DNA from 2 places in the Bergeyella porcorum genome. Region 1 is predicted to be linked to the other one. Evidence: riboswitches for the same ligand, from Rfam matches in the RefSeq annotation. Region 1 holds a riboswitch; the other holds the start of a gene.
The links. Region 1 has a riboswitch for S-adenosylmethionine ahead of ACFFUE_RS09660 (alpha/beta fold hydrolase). Riboswitches for the same ligand answer to the same signal wherever they lie in the genome.
Positions count from the first base shown of each region.

Region 1 (11,646 bases):
GTCGCCGCTGTGAGGTTTGTCCCAAGGTAGGGCAAAATCGACCGTGTAACCGTGATTTTCGAGCAAAGTCGTCAGGATTACGGAAACCGCCAATCCAGTATCTTTGTCTTTACTTCCGTGGCGAATACGCCAATGCTTCGAGGTTGCCACATTTTCCTTTCCGATATAATACATCGGGTTCATCATACGGACAATCTGCGAGTCTGCCATCGCTCCCTGAACGGTAGAGTTTTTCAGAGCATATTGCGTAAAGTGCTTTTTGTCCGTAGTTTCGTCGCCAAATTCCTGATTTTCGCCCGACGACAAGTCCAAAGCATCAAAAGCAGGTGGAGTTTTCTGGCGTTCCATATAAGCGACATACGCATCGAAATCCAAATCGGTAATCGTGCCGTTTTCGACCTTCAAGAAAGCGTACACACGCATATCTTTGCCTTCCTTTTGGGCTTTTTGAGCCGAAGCAATTACATATTTTTTTACCAAATCCTTGAAGCTACCATTGCCGTTTTCGTCGAGCGTCAAAGTCTGCCCGTTTCGGTCTTTTAGGTTCAATCCGTTGAGGTAAGCGGGGAACAATTTCGCCAAATCGGAAGAGACTTTTTGTTGAGCGTCGTCCAATTTTCCGGCAACTTCTTTGCGTTCCACTTTGTAGTCGAGCATCGAAATATCAATTTTCTTGTAATCGATAACTTTTTGGAACTGCCACTCATACGCCATATCGGCATTGTCCAAATTGGTAATCGGGCAATACGCCGACACGGCAAAAATAGCGTCCGAAGCCTGTGCCGCTCCCAATTGTTTTAAGTAAGGCTCGTAATCCTTGCTGTCGCCCGTCGCTCCGAGTAGGGCTGATACCGCACCGCCCGCACTTGTTCCGTTAGAAACGATTTTCTGTGCATCGCCAGGCATATTTTGGTCGTTAAATTTCAGGTAACGAACGGCAGCCTTCAAATCTACAATCACGGCAGGGGCTTTTCCGTTTGCGTTGGTACGTCCTCTGGCTCCCGCCGAAGCCACCACATAGCCTTTGGACAAAGCTACGGCAATTGTATTGACCTTTTCGGGCATATTTCCTCTTGCGGGACGCTCATTTTCTGCCATCGACAGAGGGTTGCTCTCCGCTCTTTCTCCCGTTGGAGGTGTTTTGCTCTCTTTCTTTGCTGTTCCTGCCTTTGCGGGCATATATCCGCCCACTTGGTTCGGGAAAAAAATAGGAGCGGTCTGTGCCGTAAAGCCGTCGATGCTTTTTCCTTCAAAATATTCTGCCGGAATGTAGATGTTCATCTTTTGGTAGGTCGTATCTACGGGGTTTTCGACATAAGCGATATTTTCGTATGCCCTTACCTGAAAGGTTTTTCCGTCTTGGGTCAGCGTTTGTAGCTCATATTTATCAATATCGAATGCCAATGCCGATTTTTCTTTCTTCTGTTGAAGCGTTTGGCAAGAAGTAGTTGCCATTGCCAAAACGATGCAACCTATGATTTTTGTGTTTTTCATATCTGTTGAAATACTTTTATTTATGTATAATTCTTGAATAAGCAATAGCTTTTTACGGCTAAAAGCCTAAATTACGATTGGCAAATTGGTTATTTTCTCTGCTCGAAGAGCCATTCTCTGATAGGTTCGATGCTGTACGCCACTCGCCAAGTATTTCGGTGTCCGCTTGCTCCGGCGGTGTCGGCTCCGGGGAGGAATACGGTTCCTTTTTCAAAGACTGTGTATTTTATCGGATTGTTTTCGGCAACGATTTTGTCGTAAGCAAAGCGATATTCGTTGGTATTCCAAGTAGCATTCCACCACGCACGGCTTATTTTCGCTCCCTCTTTTTCCAATCGTTTGGTAATGGCATTTTCTCCCGGGAAAGCTCCCAAATCATCTACCGAAACCATTATCCATAGCTTTTTCTTGGCAATCGGAGCAACCAAATCGGGATTCCATTGCCCCGCCACAAGGTACGCCGCAGCGAAAAGGTCTGGATATTTGATATTCATCGCAATAGACATCATACAACCGCCCGACTGTCCTGTGGTATAGATACGATTTTGGTCGATATTGTACTGTTTTGAGAGGTTTTCAATCAAATGAATGGTGGTTTCCATCATCGGAGAGGTTTGTGCGTTGTCATCAACGATAATTTCGTCAAACTGAGGGGCTAAAACGATGCAAGGGCGTTTTGCCTGTTCTTCTGGACTCGCCCATACAACAGCTCCCAACCCTTGAAACAATGTCGCTCGGTGGTACTCGCTCGTTACGCCGGCATCGTGCATAAACAAAACTAACGGCAAGGGTTCTTTTCCTTGATTTTTCGGTACAAAAAGGTTGTATCGCAAAGTTTTGTTGGTCTGTGGGTCTTTGAAAGTAAGCTGTTGGAAATCATCTACAACCAGATTTTTCACTGCTGTTGTGGTGATGGCTGTTCCGCTCTTTTGTTTTATGGTTGCTTGGGCATCTTTGTAAGCCAGATTTTCAGACAATTTGTCGCCAGCCACCCATTTTTTACCTCCTTTTTTGGGTGTTGTACTTGTGGTGGCGTTGGACATTTTCATTTTGTAAGCCAACGAGATATTGGCTTCGTCCGGTGAAAGTTGCACAATGAGGAATTTCCCCTTGTCTGCCTTATCCGTAAGGCTTACCGAATGGCTTGCAAAAACGCCCGTAATGGTACGCCCCTCAACCGTAAAGTCGGTCGTCGCAAAATCACTTCCCGAAACTTCTTTCGGATACTCCAAGGCTACGGCTATCATTCTCACTCCGTCGCCATAGACCTGTGTGATAGCTGTGGCTTTTTTGGCATTGGGAGTATTGGCAAATGTCAATGCACTCATTATCAGTGTTATGATAAGAGTCAAAACGCTTCTTTTTCTGTTTGTTACTGTATTCATATTTTAAATTTATTTTTGAGGTTATCATCTGTAGCTTGTCCAATGGACTTTTCTCTCCCAAAGGAAACATTAGAGTAATGATAACCAATATCTAATGCCGTTTATAGACGCAATGTTTTTTCTTTCTTTAATGTGATGATACAAATTTCAATCCGACAATAGAGCTGATGAGCGTGAAGATGAAAAATATTCTCCAAAAAGAAATAGGCTCTTTAAAAATAAAAATCCCTACCAAGACCGTACCCACCGCTCCAATCCCTGTCCAAACGGCGTAAGCGGTTCCTAAAGGTAATGCTTGCGTGGCTTTCATCAGTAGGGACATACTTAGCGTTAAGGAAATTAAAAATCCCGCGTACCACGCATACATTTCACTACCTGTGCTTTCTTTGGCTTTGCCCAAGCAAAAGGTAAATCCTACTTCAAAAAGCCCTGCAACGATGAGGATGATCCAATTCATTATTTTTTTATTTAGATTTTTATTTCCCTACTTCTGTCAATCTCAAAATATCTCCGAAAACTCCTCGTGCTGTAACGGCTGCACCTGCCCCCGCTCCCATAATCACGATAGGATTTTCGCCATAACTCTCGGTATAGATTTCAAAAATAGAATCTGAACCTTTGAGTTGTCCCAATGCAGAATGAGCTGGAACGGAAACCAATTTCACATCCAAAACCCCTTTATCTTGGCTCAAATCCCCGTGAAGGTCGCCTACATATCGCAATACATAGCCTTCGTTTTGACCTTGTTTCACTTTTTCGTACTCAGAGTCAAGCTCTTCTAATCTTGCAAGAAATTCCTCTTTTGAAATAGATAAAAGATTTTCAGGAATCAGATTTTGAATGTTAATATCTTCAAATTCGTTAATTAAATCTAGTTCTCTTGCTAAAATTAATAATTTTCTAGCCACATCGTTTCCACTCAAATCTTCGCGTGGGTCTGGTTCGGTAAAGCCTTTATCCATCGCCTCTCTGATGATGGTAGAAAACTTATCGTCCCTCACCGAAAAATTATTAAAAATATAGCTCAACGACCCTGAAAATACGCCTTTAATCCTTGTAATATTTTCCCCCGAAAGATGTAATAGTTTGATGGTATCAATCAGTGGAAGTCCCGCTCCTACATTGGTTTCGTAGAGGTATTTCTTTTTATTTTTTTCTAAAACTTTCCTAAGATTTCTATAATCAGCAATTGGTAAAGTATTGAAAATCTTATTAGAAGACACAATATCAAAGCCTTGCTCTACAAGCTCTGGATAGTGTTTTACAAAATCTTTGCTCGCCGTATTATCTACCACGATGAGGTTTTCAAACTGATTTTCCTTTGCAAACTGATACAAATCTTCCAATGTATTTTGCATATTACTGAAACGCACTTTTTGTCTCCAATCGCTTCCAAAGCCACCTTTGTTAAAAACAATGGTTTTAGAGTTGGCAATGGCAATGATTTTTAAATCAATTCTTTTCCGTTGTAAAATATCGTGTGCCGAGTCCAAAATCTGCTCTACCAAAGTACCGCCCACATTGCCGTGCCCTATGAGTGCCAAATGAACGGTTTTCGGTTTACCATAGATTTCAGCCTCAATGATATTTTTAGTTTTATCGGTTTGATTGGCTGCCACCACCAAGTTTACCCGCCCTGCAGATGCCACTTGATTGAGCAACAATGGGAAAATCTTATTACGCTGAAGCTCTGAAAGGATTTTATTAAAATTATCCGTTACCAAACCGATGACTGAAAGTTGGTCGATACTGTAAATTTGACTTACAATGCCGTTTTGAATTTCATTTCGGAACTCTTCCTTTAGGCACTCTACTGCATTCTCCGCCTGATGCTCATCTACCAGCACCGAAATTCCGTTTTCTATTGCCTGCTGAGAAATTACCCCAACGCTGATGCCTGCATTTTGCAACGCATTGAAAATACGAAAATCTATCCCGATTTGTCCTAAAAAGTCTTTACCCTCAAAGTTGACAATGGCTTTGCTTGGGTAGATGGTTATTGTATTGTTGTCTGTCATAATAATTCTTTGTTTATGATATCGTAGTAGATTTAATTATTGCTATTTTGTTTCTTAATCTTAATTGTAATATTATCTGACTTACGAATTAAGTCAGTCTCTTTATTTTGTTTGTCATAGATAAACAAAGCTTCGCTATTTTCTCCTATATACATTTGATGCTCATTCAAAATACTCTTTTTATTTAGTAGTATATCATAATTATTTCCAAATTTAATCGCATCCTTCGCAAACACATTTCCTAATTTTCCACCAAGTAAAAAGCTAGTACATATACTAAATAAAAAAAGTAAAAAATAGTAATTATTCTGATTCAGTAATACGATTAACATAAATCCAAAAAAAAATATTGCGATTAAAAATAATAAAACATCATAAAAACTTCCTGAATAACTTAAGATAAACGAAGCGATAAAAATTATAAAAACGGATAATGATAATAATGTTGATATATTTTTATCTCGTCGATTTTTTCTGTATTTGACAAGACACATCACTACCAATATCAGGAACAAGAACAAAGCCAATGATAATATTAAAAAGAATACACTCAAATTTCCCAATGTAAATCTGTAGACATCAGAATAATCAGAAGTTCCTAAATAGTTAACCCCAAAAAAATCAAAATATGTATAAGTGAATGAGTAACAAAAAGTAGTTACTGCTATTCCATTCAGAATAAATTGATCAAAAACACTCGTTGATTTATTCATTATAATATTAATCATTTTATCAACCTCATTATTGATAGAAGAAAATATTTTTTTTATTAAGATATTCTTTTCCATTTTAGCCTATTATAAAAATAGATTTAATCATTTCATCCAATTGCTCATATTCCATTAGGAAAGCATCGTGCCCGTGGATAGATTTTATCTCGTGATAGAAAACATTGGATTTCTTCTGTTTTAAAATTTCAAAACTATTTTTAATTTCAAAAGCAGGAAAAAACAAATCCGAATCCACCGAAATCAGATGAATATCCGCTGTAATTTCAGGAAGTTTACTTTCCTCTACATTGATGGTCATCAGCAAATGATTCATCAATTTATAAGCTTTTAAACTAAATCTTTCGTTTAAAGCTCTTCCGTGATAATTGAGCCAATCGTGGGATTTTAAAATTCCTTTTTCGGCATCTGTTTCTCGCTTAAATCTTAGATTGAGAGAATCTGGCGTTCGGTAGCAAAGCATCGCGTGGATACGGGCTTTTTGTAGAGGTTCGGTTTCGCTTTCCAATAAAAATTTCTGTATCAAACATTGGGAATGTAGCCAATCGGTCGTTTTAAAATCCGTAGCCACAGGGATAAATTGTTCTGCTAAATCAGGTTTTTGAGCTAACATTTCCCAAGCGATAGAGCCTCCTACAGAGCCTCCAATGAGGGCTTTGAGTTTTGTAATTTTCAAATATTCCAAACCTAAAAGGAATAGTTTAGCAATATCAAAAGCGGAAAAATCCTGATAATTTTCAATAAAAAAATCGTCATAGCCATTCCCTGGAACATTAAAAGCGATAACCGTAAATCTCTGGGTATCCACGGGTTTTTCATTACCTACAAGGGTATTCCACCAGCCTTTTTCGCCTGCCACATCAGAGTTTCCTGTAAGGGCGTGATTCACCATCACCACAGGGGCAGTGTGCAGAGGCTGTCCAAATACTTGATAACTCAAAGGAATATCATATTCCTTGCCTGATTGCGTTTTAAAATCTTTTATCGTAATGTTGTGTAGCGTATTTTCCAATTTTTATATTTTATTTAAAATTGAAAATGCCACCTATGAAAGTAGAAATGATAACCGTTATCTTCCTCAAAAACGAGATAGAATTTAGCACCTTCTTGCGATGCAAGGGTTGCTAAGGCTTCACAGAGTCTAATCTCTCCACCTTTCTTGATAACATTTTCAAAAATATGAATGAACTAATTCTAGTGACAAAGGTAATAATTTTTTTGAGATGTTTTAGAAAATATTTTCTTTGTAAACTTATTTTCATTTTGAATGCTCCTAAAATTTAATTATCTTTATGTCCATAAAATTTAATGAGATGACATTTGAAAATAATCAATCTGGAAACGGAGGTTTTATCTCCATACATAATGATAGCGAGGAAATGGGAAGGCTTACCTATACTATTTTTCCTAATGATCATAATTTTATAATCTCTTATGTTTTGGTTCACTCAAAATTTGAGGGCAATGGTATTGGAAAACAATTGGTAAAACAAGCGATATCATTTGCCCGAGAAAACCATTGGAAAGTTACGCCACATTGTTCCTACGCCCGCTCTGTAATGAATAGAATGGAAGGAATAGAGGATGTATATTCTCTAAAAGACATCTAGTTTTAAAAACAAAAAAAAACTAAAACTACCTCTTTTAGAAGTAGTTTTAGTTTAGTTATTTTTTATAACGTTGCCATAAGCTCATCTGTAATCTCCATATTGTGATAAACATTCTGTACATCATCATCTTCCTCAAATCGTTCTAGCATTTTCATATTGGCTTTGAACTGTTCTTCATTCACCTCTTTGGTATTATTAGGAATTCTTTGAAGCTCTGCACTCTTAGCTTCTATTCCCAACTCATCTAATTTATGCGATAAAGAACCAAAATCTTCGAAAGCCGTGGTTACCATTACCTCTTCATCATCACTATCAATCTCTTCTGCTCCACCGTCTATCATCTCCATTTCAAAATCATCCCAAGGCATTGTAATCTTAGCTTTTTCGATACTGAAAATACCTTTCCTATCGAAGATAAAAGCCAATTCACCATTTTTACCAAGATTACCATCAAATTTATTAAAAACCGCTCTTACATTAGCAACAGTTCTGGTAGGGTTATTGGTGGTACATTCCACAAAAAAAGCGACACCTCCCTGTCCATAGCCTTCATAAGTTACCTCCTCATAGTTTTCTGCATCTGCACCACTTGCTTTTTTAATCGCTCTTTCCACATTATCTTTGGGCATATTAGCCCCCTTAGCATTTTGGATACAACGGCGTAGAGCGGGGTTAGAATCCGGGTCTGGACCTCCTGCTTTTACAGCTAAGGCTATATCTTTTCCTATTTTAGAGAATGTTTTGGCCATCTTATCCCAGCGAGCCATTTTAGATGCTTTTCTATATTCAAATGCGCGTCCCATTTCAGTATTTTTATCTTATCAATTTTGTGCAAAAGTAATAAATTTTAAAGAATAAAAAAACGCCCTCCATAGGGAGAGCGTTTAATATTTAGAAAATTTCAATTATTTTCTTTTTTTAGTAGTCTTCTTAACAGCTTTTTTCACTGGAGTTGAAGGAAGATCAGACTTTTTGTAAGTTTCCCACTCTGCACCAGAGATAGCTCTTACGATTACTTTTCTATCAGCTTGTCTTTCAGCATCAGAAGCAGTTGCAGGTACAGTAGCTTCTTGAGAACCGATACCGATAGATTTCAATTGAGCTGGATTTACACCTCTTGCCTCAAGAGCTTTCACTACAGCAGCAGCTCTTTGTCTAGACAAGTTCAAGTTGTATGCAGTGGAACCTTTAGCATCTGTAGAACCTACTACGATGAAGTTCTCAGCTGGAGCAGACTTGATGATTTCAGCAGCTTTATCTAATTTATAAGTAGAACCAGCTTGGATTGTTGCTTTGTTGAAGTCGAACAATAAATCTTTAAATTCTTCTGTCACAGCTACTGCAGTTGGTTTTGGACAACCTTTGTACTCTCTAAGACCTGGAACTTGCGGACAAGCATCATCTTTATCTAAGATACCATCTCCATCTGTATCTGGCCAAGGACATCCGTTGTTTTCAGCTGGACCTGCTACACTTGGACAAGCGTCATCTTTATCTAGCACGCCATCTCCATCTGTATCTGGCCAAGGACATCCGTTGTTTTCAACTGGACCTGCTACTTCTGGACAAGTATCATCTTTATCTGGAACACCATCTCCATCTGTATCAGGACAACCTTGGAATTCTGGTAAACCTGGAGTATCTGGACAAGCATCATCTTTGTCTAAGATACCATCTTTATCTCTATCTGTCTGACCAAATCTGAAGTTCAATGAAGCAGAAGCTTGCCAGAAGTTAGCGATATTAGATTTATCAGTAGGTGTAGTTACATAATCACCTTGTACACCAAGACCGAAGTTGTTAGTCAACCAGAAGTTGATACCAGCACCCGTAGATACTGTGAAGTGATCATCTCTTCTCTGAGTGTAAGCTTGGTTTTCAGAGAAACCAGCATAAGAACCTCCTCCTACTAAGTTTTCATCTGTAACAGGGAAAGTTACATTAGAATACTGGTGTCTTAGGTAGTTAGCACCAACTCTCAAGTAAGGATCAAACCAAGATTCTTCATCCCAAAGAAGTCCTGCAGCTTTGAACTGTACCCCAAGACCTGTTTGTAGGAAGAATTCTTTTTGTCCTGCTGTTTCTACAAATCTCTTGTTAGCAATGTTACCAACAGTTGTTTGCCAATCTAATACTAAACCTTTACCAATGTTTCTCGCTACTGTCAATTTTGACAATGGTGGCGTGATAGAATACTGGTTAATGTTGAACAAGTGCTTATCGAAGTTTCTTACAGACCATGTGTTGCTAAAGTTGTTTCTTTGAGCAGTATGGTTTACTCCGTGTGCACCAACACCAATCATCCACTTATTGGACGTCGTTTGTGCGAAAGCAGTAGAGGCTACTGCAAGTGCCAATACTGAAATTCCTAATCTTAGATTTTTCATAAATTTTAATGATTAAATAATTGATTATGCAAATTAAATATATTTTTTCTTTATATACAAAGTTTTATCGCTTTTTTTTAGCCTTGTTTCAGAAGCCTACCGAGATTTCGCTTATTTTCTCTATCTTTAATCGTTTCCCTTTTGTCGTATAACTTCTTCCCTCTTGCCAAAGCAATCTGCAACTTTGCCAATCCTTTCTCATTAATATAGAGCTTAAGTGGTACAATGGTATTCCCTGCATCTTTCAGCTTTCGTCCCAGCTTTTGCAGCTCTCTCCTATGTAGTAGCAATTTCCGTTCCCTTTTCGTCTTATGATTATAAAAAGTTCCAAATTTATACTCATCTATCATCATATTGATAATATATAATTCCCCTTCTATAAATTCACAGAAGCTCTCTGTAATGGAAGCTTTGGACAAGCGTATCGACTTGATTTCCGTGCCAGTAAGCACAATTCCCGCCTCATATTTATCCAACAATTCGTATTCAAATCTTGCTCTTTTATTAAGAATATTGACATTTTTTTCTATCTTCATAATGTTTTTATTAAGCGGTTATTTTTGAATTATTCAATAATAAGAACATTCCAAAACCCAATTTCTTTTCGTAATTTTGCGACAAATTTACAAAACACTATGTTAACAGTATCAAACTTATCATTACAATTTGGAAAGAGAGTCCTTTTTGATGAAGTAAACATTATGTTTACCAAAGGCAATTGCTACGGTATCATCGGTGCCAATGGTGCAGGAAAATCTACTTTCTTAAAGATATTAACAGGTAAGCAAGAGCCTACTACGGGAAATGTTTCCCTAGAACCAGGCAAGAGAATGTCCGTATTAGAGCAAGACCACTTTGCATACGACCAATATACCGTCTTGGAAACCGTCCTAAGAGGTAATAAAAAATTATTCGAAATTAAAGAGGAAATGGACGCCCTCTATGCAAAACCAGATTTTTCTGATGAAGATGGAATCAAAGCTGGGGAGCTAGGCGTAATCTATGATGAAATGGGCGGATGGAACGCAGAGTCTGATGCACAGACGATGCTTTCTAATGTGGGCATTAAAGAAGATATGCACTGGCAAATGATGAGCGAGCTAGAAAATAAGGATAAAGTAAAGGTACTTTTAGCACAAGCGTTATTCGGAAATCCCGATGTTCTGATTCTGGACGAGCCTACCAACGATTTGGACATTGATACCATCTCTTGGCTTGAAGATTTCTTAGCAGATTATGAAAACACGGTGATTGTAGTATCACACGACCGTCACTTCCTAGATGCCGTTTGTACCCACATTGGGGATTTAGACTATTCTAAACTCAACCTCTATACAGGTAACTACTCTTTCTGGTACCAAGCCTCTCAATTAGCAACCAGACAGAGGGCTCAAGCCAACAAAAAAGCAGAAGAAAAGAAAAAAGAATTGCAAGAGTTCATTGCCCGTTTCTCTTCTAATGTGGCTAAAGCTAAACAAGCTACGGCAAGAAAGAAAATGCTCGATAAACTCAACATTGAAGACATCAAGCCTACCTCTAGACGCTACCCTGCCATCATCTGGGAAACAGAAAGAGAAGCTGGTGACCAAATCTTAGAAGTGAAAGATTTAGCCACCTCAAAAGACGGGGAAGTATTGTTCTCTAATATTGATTTTAAATTGAAAAAAGGAGACAAAGTAGCTATCCTTTCCAAAAACTCGTTAGCGATTAGTGAGTTTTTCCAGATTATCTCTGGAAACACCAATGCAGATAAGGGAGAATATGCGTGGGGCGTTACCACTACCCAATCTTATATGCCACTAGACAACACTGAGTTTTTCCAAAATAAGGAACTCAACTTGGTAGATTGGCTAAGACAATACACCAAAACCGATGAAGAAAGACACGAAGAATTTATCCGTGGATTCCTTGGTAGAATGTTGTTCTCTGGCGATGAAGCTTTAAAATCTTCCACCGTACTTTCTGGAGGTGAAAAGATGCGTTGTATGTTCAGTAGAATGATGCTACAGAAAGCCAATGTCCTC
Region 1 is NZ_JBHMFD010000014.1:7,431-19,076, reverse strand. It holds gene ACFFUE_RS09685 (subtype B tannase) at 1-1,494, opposite strand, end outside; gene ACFFUE_RS09680 (prolyl oligopeptidase family serine peptidase) at 1,584-2,879, opposite strand; gene ACFFUE_RS09675 (DMT family transporter) at 3,007-3,336, opposite strand; gene ACFFUE_RS09670 (ACT domain-containing protein) at 3,356-4,897, opposite strand; gene ACFFUE_RS09665 (MFS transporter) at 4,930-5,685, opposite strand; gene ACFFUE_RS09660 (alpha/beta fold hydrolase) at 5,687-6,637, opposite strand; SAM riboswitch class I at 6,692-6,794, opposite strand; gene ACFFUE_RS09655 (GNAT family N-acetyltransferase) at 6,939-7,235, shown strand; gene ACFFUE_RS09650 (YebC/PmpR family DNA-binding transcriptional regulator) at 7,298-8,038, opposite strand; gene ACFFUE_RS09645 (OmpA family protein) at 8,141-9,622, opposite strand; gene smpB (SsrA-binding protein SmpB) at 9,700-10,158, opposite strand; gene ACFFUE_RS09635 (ABC-F family ATP-binding cassette domain-containing protein) at 10,258-11,646, shown strand, end outside.

Region 2 (11,646 bases), on a different contig from region 1:
ACAACCGAAAGTTCTACTAATCCCAACCTAAACAAAAAACTTTTTCCGCTTCTAAATTACAAAAAAGATACAATATAAAAAGCAGTTTGCGATTTAATGAGTCAAATCTTTCTACTTTGTTTCAGTCCGCATTTTGCCAATACACTGTTATCTATAGTGTTTGTTTTAGTAAATTTAATTAAACGATTTACTGACATATATGTTAAAACTAAAAATCCTAATATCAAATAATAAGATTCTTTTGGAGAATATTTGATAATTCTAGTCAAGAAATTAGCGTTTTTGAAATCATATTCACTCATATTAATATAATCCCGGATTACACCACCACAAACTACAAAATCACCATCATTACTATAATCAATTTTGCTATGTACAACATAAAATGCGTTTGTATTTTCAGTATCTAAACCCCAAAAATCTTGTTTAGTTTTTAGCATTAAATTTATTAATCTAACTATATCATTATAATTATTAGAATCAGTCAATTGAAATTTAATTCCAGTCTTATCTATATTTTGTTTTTGTAGCTGCAAGACTTTATTTACATAATTATTTTCAATTTCTTCACTAAAATTACTGGGTAAATTTATTGTCTCATACTTGTAACCTTCTATCGGAATAATCGCATAATTTGATACCTTTTCGCCCTCTTTTACTTTATAAGGTAGTCCTATATCTAAAACTCTTAAGTTTAATTCGTTCAAAGTTGGTTGTGCTGAAAACAAAAAAATAATTGGAATGAAAACTAAACTTATCATTCCTCCGAAATAATATATTTTTTTATGTTTTCTCATTGTACACAATTTTTGGAAACATTATAGGTAATTGGAAAGGTATTTCTGTAAACGGGAAAAGTATTCGCTTTTTCAGATTACTAGATTACAAAAAAGTAATTATGAAAAGTAAGTTGCAACTAAATGTATCGAGTTTTTCTAACTGCGACTGAACCCTGCATCTTGCAAAACCTATGTTATATGTGTTATATGCAGTTTTTTTATGCAGTCTCAATTATTTTGTTTGTTAAATCTCTAAAAGTTTTTATTTCACCTGTTTCAAACGCATATCTGCTGTAGTCTAAAACGTTGAATACTTCCCAAAACTTAAGTTTTCTTGTCGGTTTATAATCAAATTCCTCAAAAATTCTTTTTCCTTTTGATATTATTCCAATCTGTTCAAGCATTTCAGAATAATATTTGTCAAGATAAGGAGCAATTAATGTTGAAGGCTGAATTTTAGAAACATCAACATCTCTTCTCATTAAATATTTTTTCAAAGTCAAAAATACTGAAGCACTTAAACAATTATTTCCAAAAATTTTCCTCGGTTTTATGTCGTCATATTGGCAATTTTCAGCAATTAACTCACAAACTTCTCTTAAAGTTCTTTTCCTTGAAGGTGTTAAGGTTTCTTTCCACTGATTTTCAGAAACAGAAATTCCGAAGCATTTATTCAAAAATTCTGAAAGAGGTTTCCACGGAAGTAAATCTCCTGCATTTCTCCAATCATTAACAGTAGAATCAAAATTTAATTTGGCTTCTGGATTCGCTTCAATGTCCAAAATGCTAGAAATTCTATGCTGTTCAACCAAAATATTTAGAATATCTTCTGGTGTAAATTGTTGCGTTATCAATTCCATAATTTTTCTGCGGTTTTTGGGTAACATTGTAGATAACGGAATAGATATTTCTATAGGCGGGCAAAATATAACCAAAAGTTCAACTAATCCCCACCTAAACAAAAAACTTTTTCCGCTTCTAAATTACAAAAAAAAATGAAGTAAAAAGTTTTTTTTACGAACATTGGCAGATTCAACCATCACGCCCCTAATGCAATAGAATATCTAACAAATCGTGATACACCTTTACAAAACATCGGCACTTGCTAATGCAAGTGCCGACGCAGTATCTAATCAAAACTATTTTAAAAACTAAAACTCAATCTTGCGAAGACATAGCGTCCGTTTTGCCCAAATTGGGAAGTAGAACGGCTGTACACAAATTGGTCATTGTTAGAATTAATAGGAAGATTTTTCGTTGGATAGACATCAAAAACATTGTTCACCCCAAGGGTCAATCCCACATTTTTATTAAACTGATAGTTGGCAGAAAGGTCTGTAATCACTTTGGCATCTATCTGCTGATGCTCATTCCAACCTGTAACGCCATCGCCATTAGCATCTACCACATCTGGCGAGGTAACCTTCCCGAAGTAAGTATTCCTCAAATAAAAACCAATGCCCTTCCAATTCAAATTATGAGAAAGACTGGCTTTAGCTCTTGGTACAGCCTCTTCCAAAAACACCCTCGCCCTTTCGGAGAAATACACCGATTGTAACGCCTCATCATTCAGCAAACCTGCCGTCTTCACAGCCCCTACCTTTTGCGTTTTATTTAGATTGAAAGCCAAATTATTCTCCAACCTTACCGAGCCTAATCTCGCCTTATGAGAAGCCACAAAGTCTATCCCACGCGTTTCGGTGTCTATAGAGTTAACGAAAAACTGTGCGGCATTTACCCCCGCTGCATCAAATGCTGCCTGAGCCTCTGCTGAGGCACTAGCATAGCGAAACTGGTCTGTAAGTACAATACGGTCATCTATTCTAATAAAATACGCATCTGCAGTAAAGGTTAAATTAGCCGAAGGAATACGGTAAGATAGTCCCGCACTTACAGATTTAGAGGTTTCCTGCTTTAGCTGTGGCACCTTTAATAGGTTTCTTACGATATTAGAATCGTTGCTGAAGGTTCCTACCTCTTGTAGCACACCATTGGTGAATAGTGTAGAGGTGGTATTGTAATAAATCTGCTGGATAGATGGTGCTCTAAATCCCGTAGAACCTGCCACTCTAAGGTTTAAATTCTTGTCCAACTTAATCCTTGAAGCCAATTTATAATTGAATGTAGAACCAAAATCGGAGTAGTTTTCATAGCGTACCGCTGCATCGGCAAGGAGCCAATCGGTGAAATTAACCTCCACATCGGCATACGCTGCAACTGACTGGCGGTTTTTATCTACCGCATTCTCAGCTCGGAATCCACTGAATACCTGAGCCCCTCCTGGCAAAGCGTTACCAAAGAAATCCGTAGGCAGTTCCGAAGCAAGTGTTGCTACCGTACGCGGCAACCCATTAACATCGTACTGAAGATAAGACGCTGCCTCACCCGCACGGATGGCAAAGTTCTCATAGCGATGCTCTGCTCCGAATGCCACATTAGCCCCTTTCAGCCAATCGAAAGGTTTTGAAAAATCAAGGTTGAGGGTATTCTGTCTAAATCTAAGTCCACCTGCATCAAATTCCGTGGGCGATGCAAAACGCAGCGAAGTATTGGAAGTATTGGTAATATCATAATCAAAGGTGTTTTGCCCAAAAGTGTTGCTCAAATCCACATTCCAGCCCTTCCAGTTTCCTTTAATCCCTGCAGCTAAGGAAACATCCTCTATCGTAGTAGAGATTTGTGGCATAAATCCGTTGATATAATACCCTGTAAAGGTTCTGGCTTGGTTAGGCCTTCTATAGAAACCACCTGCGTCCCCTTGCCTTAGGCTATATCCTCCAAAGGAATAAACTTTCCAATTATCGTTTAGCGGAACTTCTACATTAGCAAAGAGCTGATGATTAGACAGTTTAGACTGCCCTACTTGCATATTAAAATCCTTTCTTGTCAGTCCTCTGGCAGCCAGCTCTTGGTCGGTAACATCAGTTTTCAGTAGCGTTTGTAGAGAAGTGATGCTATTAGCTCCCAAAATCTGGTTCAAATAATCGGAGGAGAAATAACCTACGCTCCCCGCATACTGCTGGATGGCTCCTATCAAAGCATCCGACTGGGAAGTAGTAAGACTGTTGATATTACTGAAATACTGTGATAGATTGACACCGCTATCTAACGCTCTTTTCTCAATAGCATTGTAAGCATTGAAGAGCGTCCCCGATTCCGTACCGGCACGGGAAGTTCTATCCCGAAACTGAGATGTCCAAGTAATATTAAAAAATCCACCACGATTTCCTATCTTATTACCGTAGTTTAAATCCACCTGAATGTTCTCCCCATCAAAGTCTCCCTGATGGTCGTTTGCTGCAGGGGTAAGATGCCCTCCATAGGTAAGTTGCCCTGTAAGTTTGCCTGTATCTCGTTTTAGACCGAGATTGATAACCCCTGCAATAGCGTCAGAACCATACTGAGCTGCGGCTCCATCTCTAAGCACTTCAATATTATTGATGGCAAAGGAAGGAATAGCATTGAGGTCGGTTCCTACACTTCCACGCCCCGTAGTTCCGTTGACATTAACAAGGGAAGAAGTATGCCTTCTCTTACCATTCACCAACACCAGCACTTGGTCTGGGCCTAAGGCTCTGAGCTGTGCGGGGTCTAGGTGGTCTGTACCATCAGCATTGGTCTGTACCGTAGAAGTAAACGATGGTGCCACAGCATTAAGAATCTGTGCCACATTGGTCTGTGGCAATACTACCGATTGCTCCTTGATATTGAATACATCAATAGGCACGGGGCTTTCGGTATTGGTACGGGGCTTTCCCCGAGTTCCGAGGATAACGACTTCCTCTACATTTTTCACTTTTATAGAATCCTTATCAGTCTTCTGAGCTTGGAGCGTAGCCGCTGCACCAATGAAGAACAGAACGGCTAACTTTACATTCTTTTTATCCATATTATCTATAATTTTTTTTCGCATTAGACCTATCTCCACTTATATAGAAAAGAAAAAACCTTCCCGATAAGCCGGAAAGGTCAAATGAGAAATTTTAATTCTTATTATCTACTTTTACCTACTTATCTCTCTCACGGTGTGAGTTGAATTTGGCACCTTATCCTCTCAGACAGGTTGCCAAGGCTTCAGCGGGTCAAGTCCCTCCACCTTTCTTAATAAGCTATTCGATATAAAACAGGGTGCAAAGTTACGGAAGTAAATGAACTACGCAAGAAAAAATTTTATTTTTTCCTAAAAAAAAACAGGTTCAGACTACTAATAGCCTGAACCTCAATCCCTATAAAAATACAATGGGATTACTTTTCCCTCTCGTATTTCATACCTGCCAAGACCTTTTTGAAATCGGCACTTGGGGTAAACAACACCTTCACTCCTTTGATTTTATCTACTGTAAAATCTTTCTCCTTCTCTACGCCATCGCTAGAGAAAGAAATGCGAAAGGTACCGAAATCACCAAGCTGCACGCTATTCCCCTTGATAAGCTCTTGCGGCAATAGCTCTACAAGATTCTGTATCACATTGCTTACATCACCTGCCGTAAGGGATGAGCGACCAGAAATCTGAGTGGCTAAATTTTTCTGCGTGGTAGTACCTGCTTTTACTGGATTGGCATACCACTTCTTCTCTGCTTCGGGATTACCAGGGTTTCCCTTCTGTACTAATCTATATTTCATAGTAAAGAAAATTTAATTCCCTCCAAAAGTAACAAAACTTTCCATACAAACCAAATTTATTTCTATATTTTTACAAATTTTCATAGATAATAGCAAAATATTTATTCATTAAGAAAACACAGATTAACCAATCGAGGTAAAATATTAGCTCAATGGAAATAAAACAAAAACTCTATCGGGATATATTTTTATTTCTATCAGTATGGAAATTTTTCTCCATCGGTCTGGAAATTTTTCTCCGTCGGTCTGGAAGTTTTTTTCCGTCGGTGTGGAAATTTTTCTCCGTCGGTCTAGAAGTTTTTTTCCATCGGTCTTGGATTTTTTTTCCATCGGTCTTGAAATTTTTCTCCGTAGGTCTTAAATTTTTTTTCCGTCGGTGCGGAAATTTTTCTCCGTCGGTCTGGAATTTTTTCTCCGTCGGTCTAGAAATTTTATGATAGCACTATTCAAAAAAATCCCTGTAATTACAGAGATTTTCTTTTCTAACTTTCAAAATGATTTGGATTACCTATGAAAGTAATTTTTTGTTTAGACAAAGGTACTTTTATACCGAATCCTCATTATCCGTTCAGTAGTATGGCTGCTTCTTTTGCTGCATAGGTGAAAATCATATCTGCCCCTGCCCTCTTAATGCAGGTAAGGCTTTCTATAATGGCTTTATCGTTATCCAGCCAGCCGTTTTGTGCGGCAGCTTTCAGCATTGCATACTCTCCGCTCACATTGTACACCGCAATAGGAAGGTCTATGCTTGCCCTTACCTTTGCCACGATGTCCAGATACGGCATACCGGGCTTTATCATTATAATATCAGCCCCTTCAGCTACATCTTTCAGCACTTCATCTATTGCCTCCCTCGAGTTATGAAAGTCCATCTGATAGGTCTTCTTATCCTTTGGTATCTCCGTATCTTCCTTCGGTGCACTATCCAAAGCACTACGGAAAGGTCCATAGAAAGAGCTGGCATATTTGGCTGCGTAGGAAAGAATCCCCACATCGGTATGCCCACTCTCTTCCAATCCTGTTCTAATGGCGGCTACCCTACCATCCATCATATCGCTGGGTGCTACGATATCTGCCCCTGCCTCGGCGTGGGATACCGCCATTTTCACTAGGGCATCGTTGGTGGCATCGTTATCCACTTTTCCTTTGGTAATGATACCATCGTGCCCATAGATAGAGTAAGGGTCTAGGGCGACATCTGGCATTACAACCATCTCTGGGACGGCGTCTTTAATGGCTCTGATGGCATTCTGCATCAATCCATTAGGATTCCACGCTTCTTTCCCTGTATTATCTTTCAGGTGTTCCGAAACCTTCATATAGATATTAACGGATTTGATGCCCAAGGCAAAGAGCTCCTTGCATTCTTTCACGGCTAAGTCTAATGTGCGTCTATAAATACCTGGCATAGAGGGAATAGGCTCCTGCTGATTTTCGCCTTCCATTATAAACATTGGCATTACAAAGTCGTTGGTTGTCAGTACTGTTTCCTGCACCAACCCGCGAATAGAAGCGTTGGTTCTCAGCCTCCTATTTCTAGAATATATTATCATTTTATTGAGTATTATTTAGAGTTAATATTAATTGGTATTATATTTGGTACAAATTTAGTGATAAAAAAGTATTGCGCTTTACTTTAATTTATCATATATTTGTTGAATCTCAGTATAGAAATATATTTTGGCTTATGAAAAAACTTTTATTCTTTATATTCTTTGTCGGACTTTTCTTTTCTGGAGCTACTCTTCAAGCCCAGTCGCTGAGAGAGCCGATGGCAATGTCCCAGAAGTCTGATGATGGCGTTTTGGTGGCTTATCCTAATCCTGCTAAAGATTTTATCATTGTAAAAGCAAAAGATGCTTCCCTAAAGGTGAAATCGGTTACTTTTTATTCCATTTTGGGAGTGGAAGTTGCTACCTATACTGTAAATATGAACTCTGGAGAAATCCGATTGGATAAACTAAAATCTGGAAAATATCTGATGCGATATATCCTTAGCGATAACACGCAAAAAGTAACCCAGATTATCAAACAATAAGTAAAATCCCGAAATGTGTTCGGGATTTTTTATTTATCAAAATTCTCATCGTGGAAATAACGCCAGACTATACCGCCTTTGGATTTACCCAAAACCTCTTCTAAGGTTTCCTGTGAAGCTTCCTTGATCCGCTTTACAGATTTAAACTTGGATAGCAATAGCTCCACAGACTTCTCCCCCACGCCTGGGATGTCTTCCAACTCGGTAGTGATGGTAGCGTTTTTCCTTCTGGTGCGGTGGTGCTTTACCCCAAAGCGGTGAGCTTCATCTCTTACCCTTTGGAGTACCTTCAGCGTTTCCGATTTTTTATCCAAATAAAGCGGAATAGAATCCTCTGGAAAGAATATCTCTTCCAAACGCTTTGCTATTCCAATGATGGTAATTTTACCATAAAGCTCCAAGAGTTTCAAACTTTTCACCGCAGAAGACAGTTGCCCTTTCCCGCCATCTATCAAAATAAGCTGTGGCAGCGGTTCATTTTCTTCCAAAAGGCGTTTGTATCGGCGGTAAATCACTTCCTCCATCGTTGCAAAATCATTGGGCCCCTCCACCGTTTTGGGATGGAAAATTCTATAATCTGCCTTAGAAGGTTTCCCGTCTTTGAAAACCACACAAGCAGAAACAGGATTAGTCCCTTGGATATTAGAATTATCAAACCCCTCGATATAGCGAGGCTCCACGGGCATTCTCAGCAGCTTTTGCATTTCTGCCATCACTCTATTGGTGTGCCGCTCTGGGTCTATAATTTGGGTTTGCTTAATTTTTTCCAAGCGGTATTCCTTTGCATTTTTTTCCGAAAGTTCTACAATGCGTTTTTTATCCCCTACTTTCGGAACAATTAATTTCACATTAGGAATTTCAAAATTGAGATGGAAAGGCAAAAGTATCTCTTTGGACTCTGAACGAAACTTTTTACGAATTTCTATCAAAACCTCTTCTAAAATCTCCTCATCTGTTTCTTCCAGCATTTTTTTGATTTCGGTAGTATAACTCTGGATGATGTTTCCATTCTGTATTTTGAAATAATTGACATACGCTGCCGTCTCATCGCTTGTCATACCAAACACATCCACATCATCTATACTGGGATTCACCACCGTATGCTTTGCCTGATAGTCTTCCAATAGCTCCAAGCGTTCTTTTACCATCTGTGCCTTTTCAAACGCCAGCTGATTGGCATACTGCATCATTTCATCCATCAAAAACTGCTTTGCCTTACGGAAATCGCCTTTGATAACCCCGCGTATAGCCTCTATTTTTTTATCGTACTCTTCCTCTGTTTCCAGCTGTTCGCAAGCCCCTTTACAGTTCTTGATATGGTATTCTAAGCAAACCTTGTATTTCCCTTCTTCTATTTTTTCTGGTGATAAATTTAAACTACAACTTCTGATTTTATAAATCTGCTTGATGGTTTCTAACAACACCTTGGCAGGACGCACCTTGGCATAAGGCCCAAAATATTCCGAGCCATCTTTTATCTTATTCCGAGTGAGAAAAATCCTTGGAAAATGTTCATTTTTGATGCAAATCCACGGGTAAGATTTGTCATCTTTCATCATAATATTATAGAACGGCTGATGCTCTTTTATCAGATTGTTTTCTAATAGCAAAGCATCATACTCACTAGGGACAATGGTGGTTTCTAAACGATAAATCTTCCCCACCATAATCTTGGTACGATAGCCCGAAAGGGTTTTATTGAAATAAGACAACACCCTTTTTTTAAGGTTTTTAGCCTTTCCTACATAGAGCAGTTGCTGGTTTTTATCGTAATAACGATAAACCCCTGGCTCATTGGGAAGCGTTTTCAGCTGAAGTTCTAACTCTGGATTCACAAGGCAAAAATAAGGATTAATAACTAAGAGCCTATTCAAATTTTACCAAAATATAAATACCACCTTAATTTATCCCGATGACTCCCGCAATGATGAAACGGGCTTCGGGTTTTTTCCGATAATGGTTTCATTTTCTCAGCAAGAAAAAAATCCAAATTCTTCATAAAAAAAAGATACAGCCCTATGACTGCATCCTTTTAAATAAATAATTATGAAAAAAACATTACTTTACATCAAATCTATCAGCGTTCATTACTTTAGTCCAAACTTTTACAAAGTCTTTCACAAAGCGTTCTTTGTTGTCGTCTTGGGCATAAAATTCTGCGTATGCTCTTAGGATAGAATTGCTTCCGAATACCAAATCTACACGCGTTGCCGTCCATTTGGTTGCTCCTGTTTTTCTATCTACAATGTTGTAGAGGTTTTCTGCTACAGGCTCCCATTTGTAGTTCATATCCGTAAGGTTGACAAAGAAATCGTTGGTAAGCACGCCTTCGTTGTGGGTAAACACACCGTGTTTGCTGCCTCCGTAGTTGGTTCCTAAAACACGCATACCTCCGATGAGCACGGTCATTTCAGGAGCTGTAAGTCCGAGTAATTGGGCTTTGTCTAGCAACATTTCTTCTGGTGCTACTACATAGTTTTTCTTTTGCCAGTTTCTGAAACCATCGTGTAAAGGTTCAAGTTCTTCAAAAGATTCTACATCGGTTTGTTCTTGGGTAGCATCGCCTCGCCCAGCTAAGAATGGCACTTCTATATTGATTCCTCCGTCTTTCGCCGCTTGTTCTATGGCAGCTGTTCCTGCAAGTACGATAAGGTCTGCAATGCTTACTTCTTTTCCGAATTCTTTTTGTATTTGTTCTAAAACAGACAACACTTTTTGAAGACGCTGTGGCTCGTTTCCTTCCCAATTAACTTGAGGTTCTAATCGTATTCTGGCTCCATTGGCTCCACCTCTAAAATCTGAACCGCGGAATGTTCTAGCACTATCCCAAGCGGTATTAATGAGTTCTACTCTGCTCAATCCACTGTTCAAGATTTTATTTTTCAACACTTGAACATCGTCGCTTGCAAGGGTGTATTTTGCAGCAGGAATTGGGTCTTGCCAAATCAAATCTTCTGCAGGCACATCTGCTCCTAGATATCTTGATTTTGGGCCTAAATCTCTATGGGTTAGTTTAAACCACGCTCTTGCGAATACCTCTTTGAAATATTCTGGGTCTTGGTGGAATCTCTCCGAAATTTTTCTGTATTCTGGGTCTATTTTCAGTGCCATATCTGCATCGGTCATCATCGGATTGCGTTTGATGCTTGGGTTGTGAGCATCAACTGGCATATCGGCTTCGTCTATGTTAATCGGTTCCCATTGCCACGCTCCGGCAGGACTTTTCTTTAATTCCCATTCGTATTTAAATAGCAAATCGAAAAATTCATTGTCAAATCTTGTAGGGTTGGTAGTCCACGCACCTTCAATTCCTGATGTTACCGTGTTAATACCTGCACCTTTTGGATTCATCCAACCAAAACCTTGATTTTCTAGGTTGGCACCTTCTGGCTCTGCTCCTAGGGTAGCAGCATCTCCGTTTCCGTGTGCTTTCCCAATGGTATGCCCACCTGCAGTAAGGGCAACGGTTTCTTCGTCGTTCATTGCCATTCTTTTAAAGGTAGTACGCATATCTTGTGCTGTTTTCAGCGGGTCTGGGTTTCCATCTACTCCTTCTGGATTTACATAAATCAATCCCATCATTACGGCAGCTAATGGATTTTCTAAATCTCTTTCGCCAGAATATCTAGAGCCTTGGCTACCAGATTTTGCGAGCCATTCTTTTTCTGACCCCCAGTAGATATCTTTTTCAGGATGCCAAATATCTTCTCTACCTCCTGCAAAGCCGAAGGTTTTAAGACCTACCGATTCATAAGCCATATTTCCAGCTAGTATCATTAGGTCTGCCCACGAGATTTTGTTTCCGTATTTCTTTTTGATAGGCCAAAGCAATCTTCTTGCTTTATCTAGATTGGCGTTGTCTGGCCACGAGTTAAGCGGTGCAAAACGCTGGTTTCCTGTGTTGCTTCCACCTCTTCCGTCGGCAGTACGATAGGTTCCTGCAGCGTGCCACGCCATACGCACCATTAGCCCTGCATAGCTTCCCCAGTCCGCTGGCCACCATTCTTGCGAATCGGTCATTAGGTTTTTAAGGTCTGTTTTTACAGCTTCTAAATCTAATTTTTTAAATTCTTCAGCATAGTTAAATTCCTCACCAAAAGGGTTGGTTTTCTTGTCGTGTTGCGAAAGGATGTCTAGGTTAAGCGATTTTGGCCACCAGCTCATCACCGATTGATTTTCTTCGGTATTAGCACCGTGCATTACAGG
Region 2 is NZ_JBHMFD010000001.1:14,858-26,503, reverse strand. It holds gene ACFFUE_RS00120 (hypothetical protein) at 102-797, opposite strand; gene ACFFUE_RS00115 (hypothetical protein) at 998-1,639, opposite strand; gene ACFFUE_RS00110 (TonB-dependent receptor plug domain-containing protein) at 1,924-4,668, opposite strand; SAM riboswitch class I at 4,788-4,890, opposite strand; gene ACFFUE_RS00105 (HU family DNA-binding protein) at 5,025-5,402, opposite strand; gene ACFFUE_RS00100 (hypothetical protein) at 5,547-5,732, opposite strand; gene hemB (porphobilinogen synthase) at 5,963-6,955, opposite strand; gene ACFFUE_RS00090 (T9SS type A sorting domain-containing protein) at 7,090-7,440, shown strand; gene uvrC (excinuclease ABC subunit UvrC) at 7,470-9,275, opposite strand; gene katG (catalase/peroxidase HPI) at 9,499-11,646, opposite strand, start outside.
Region 2: it holds a riboswitch for S-adenosylmethionine, as region 1 does, so the genes downstream of both, ACFFUE_RS00110 (TonB-dependent receptor plug domain-containing protein) here and ACFFUE_RS09660 (alpha/beta fold hydrolase) in region 1, are expected to answer to the same signal.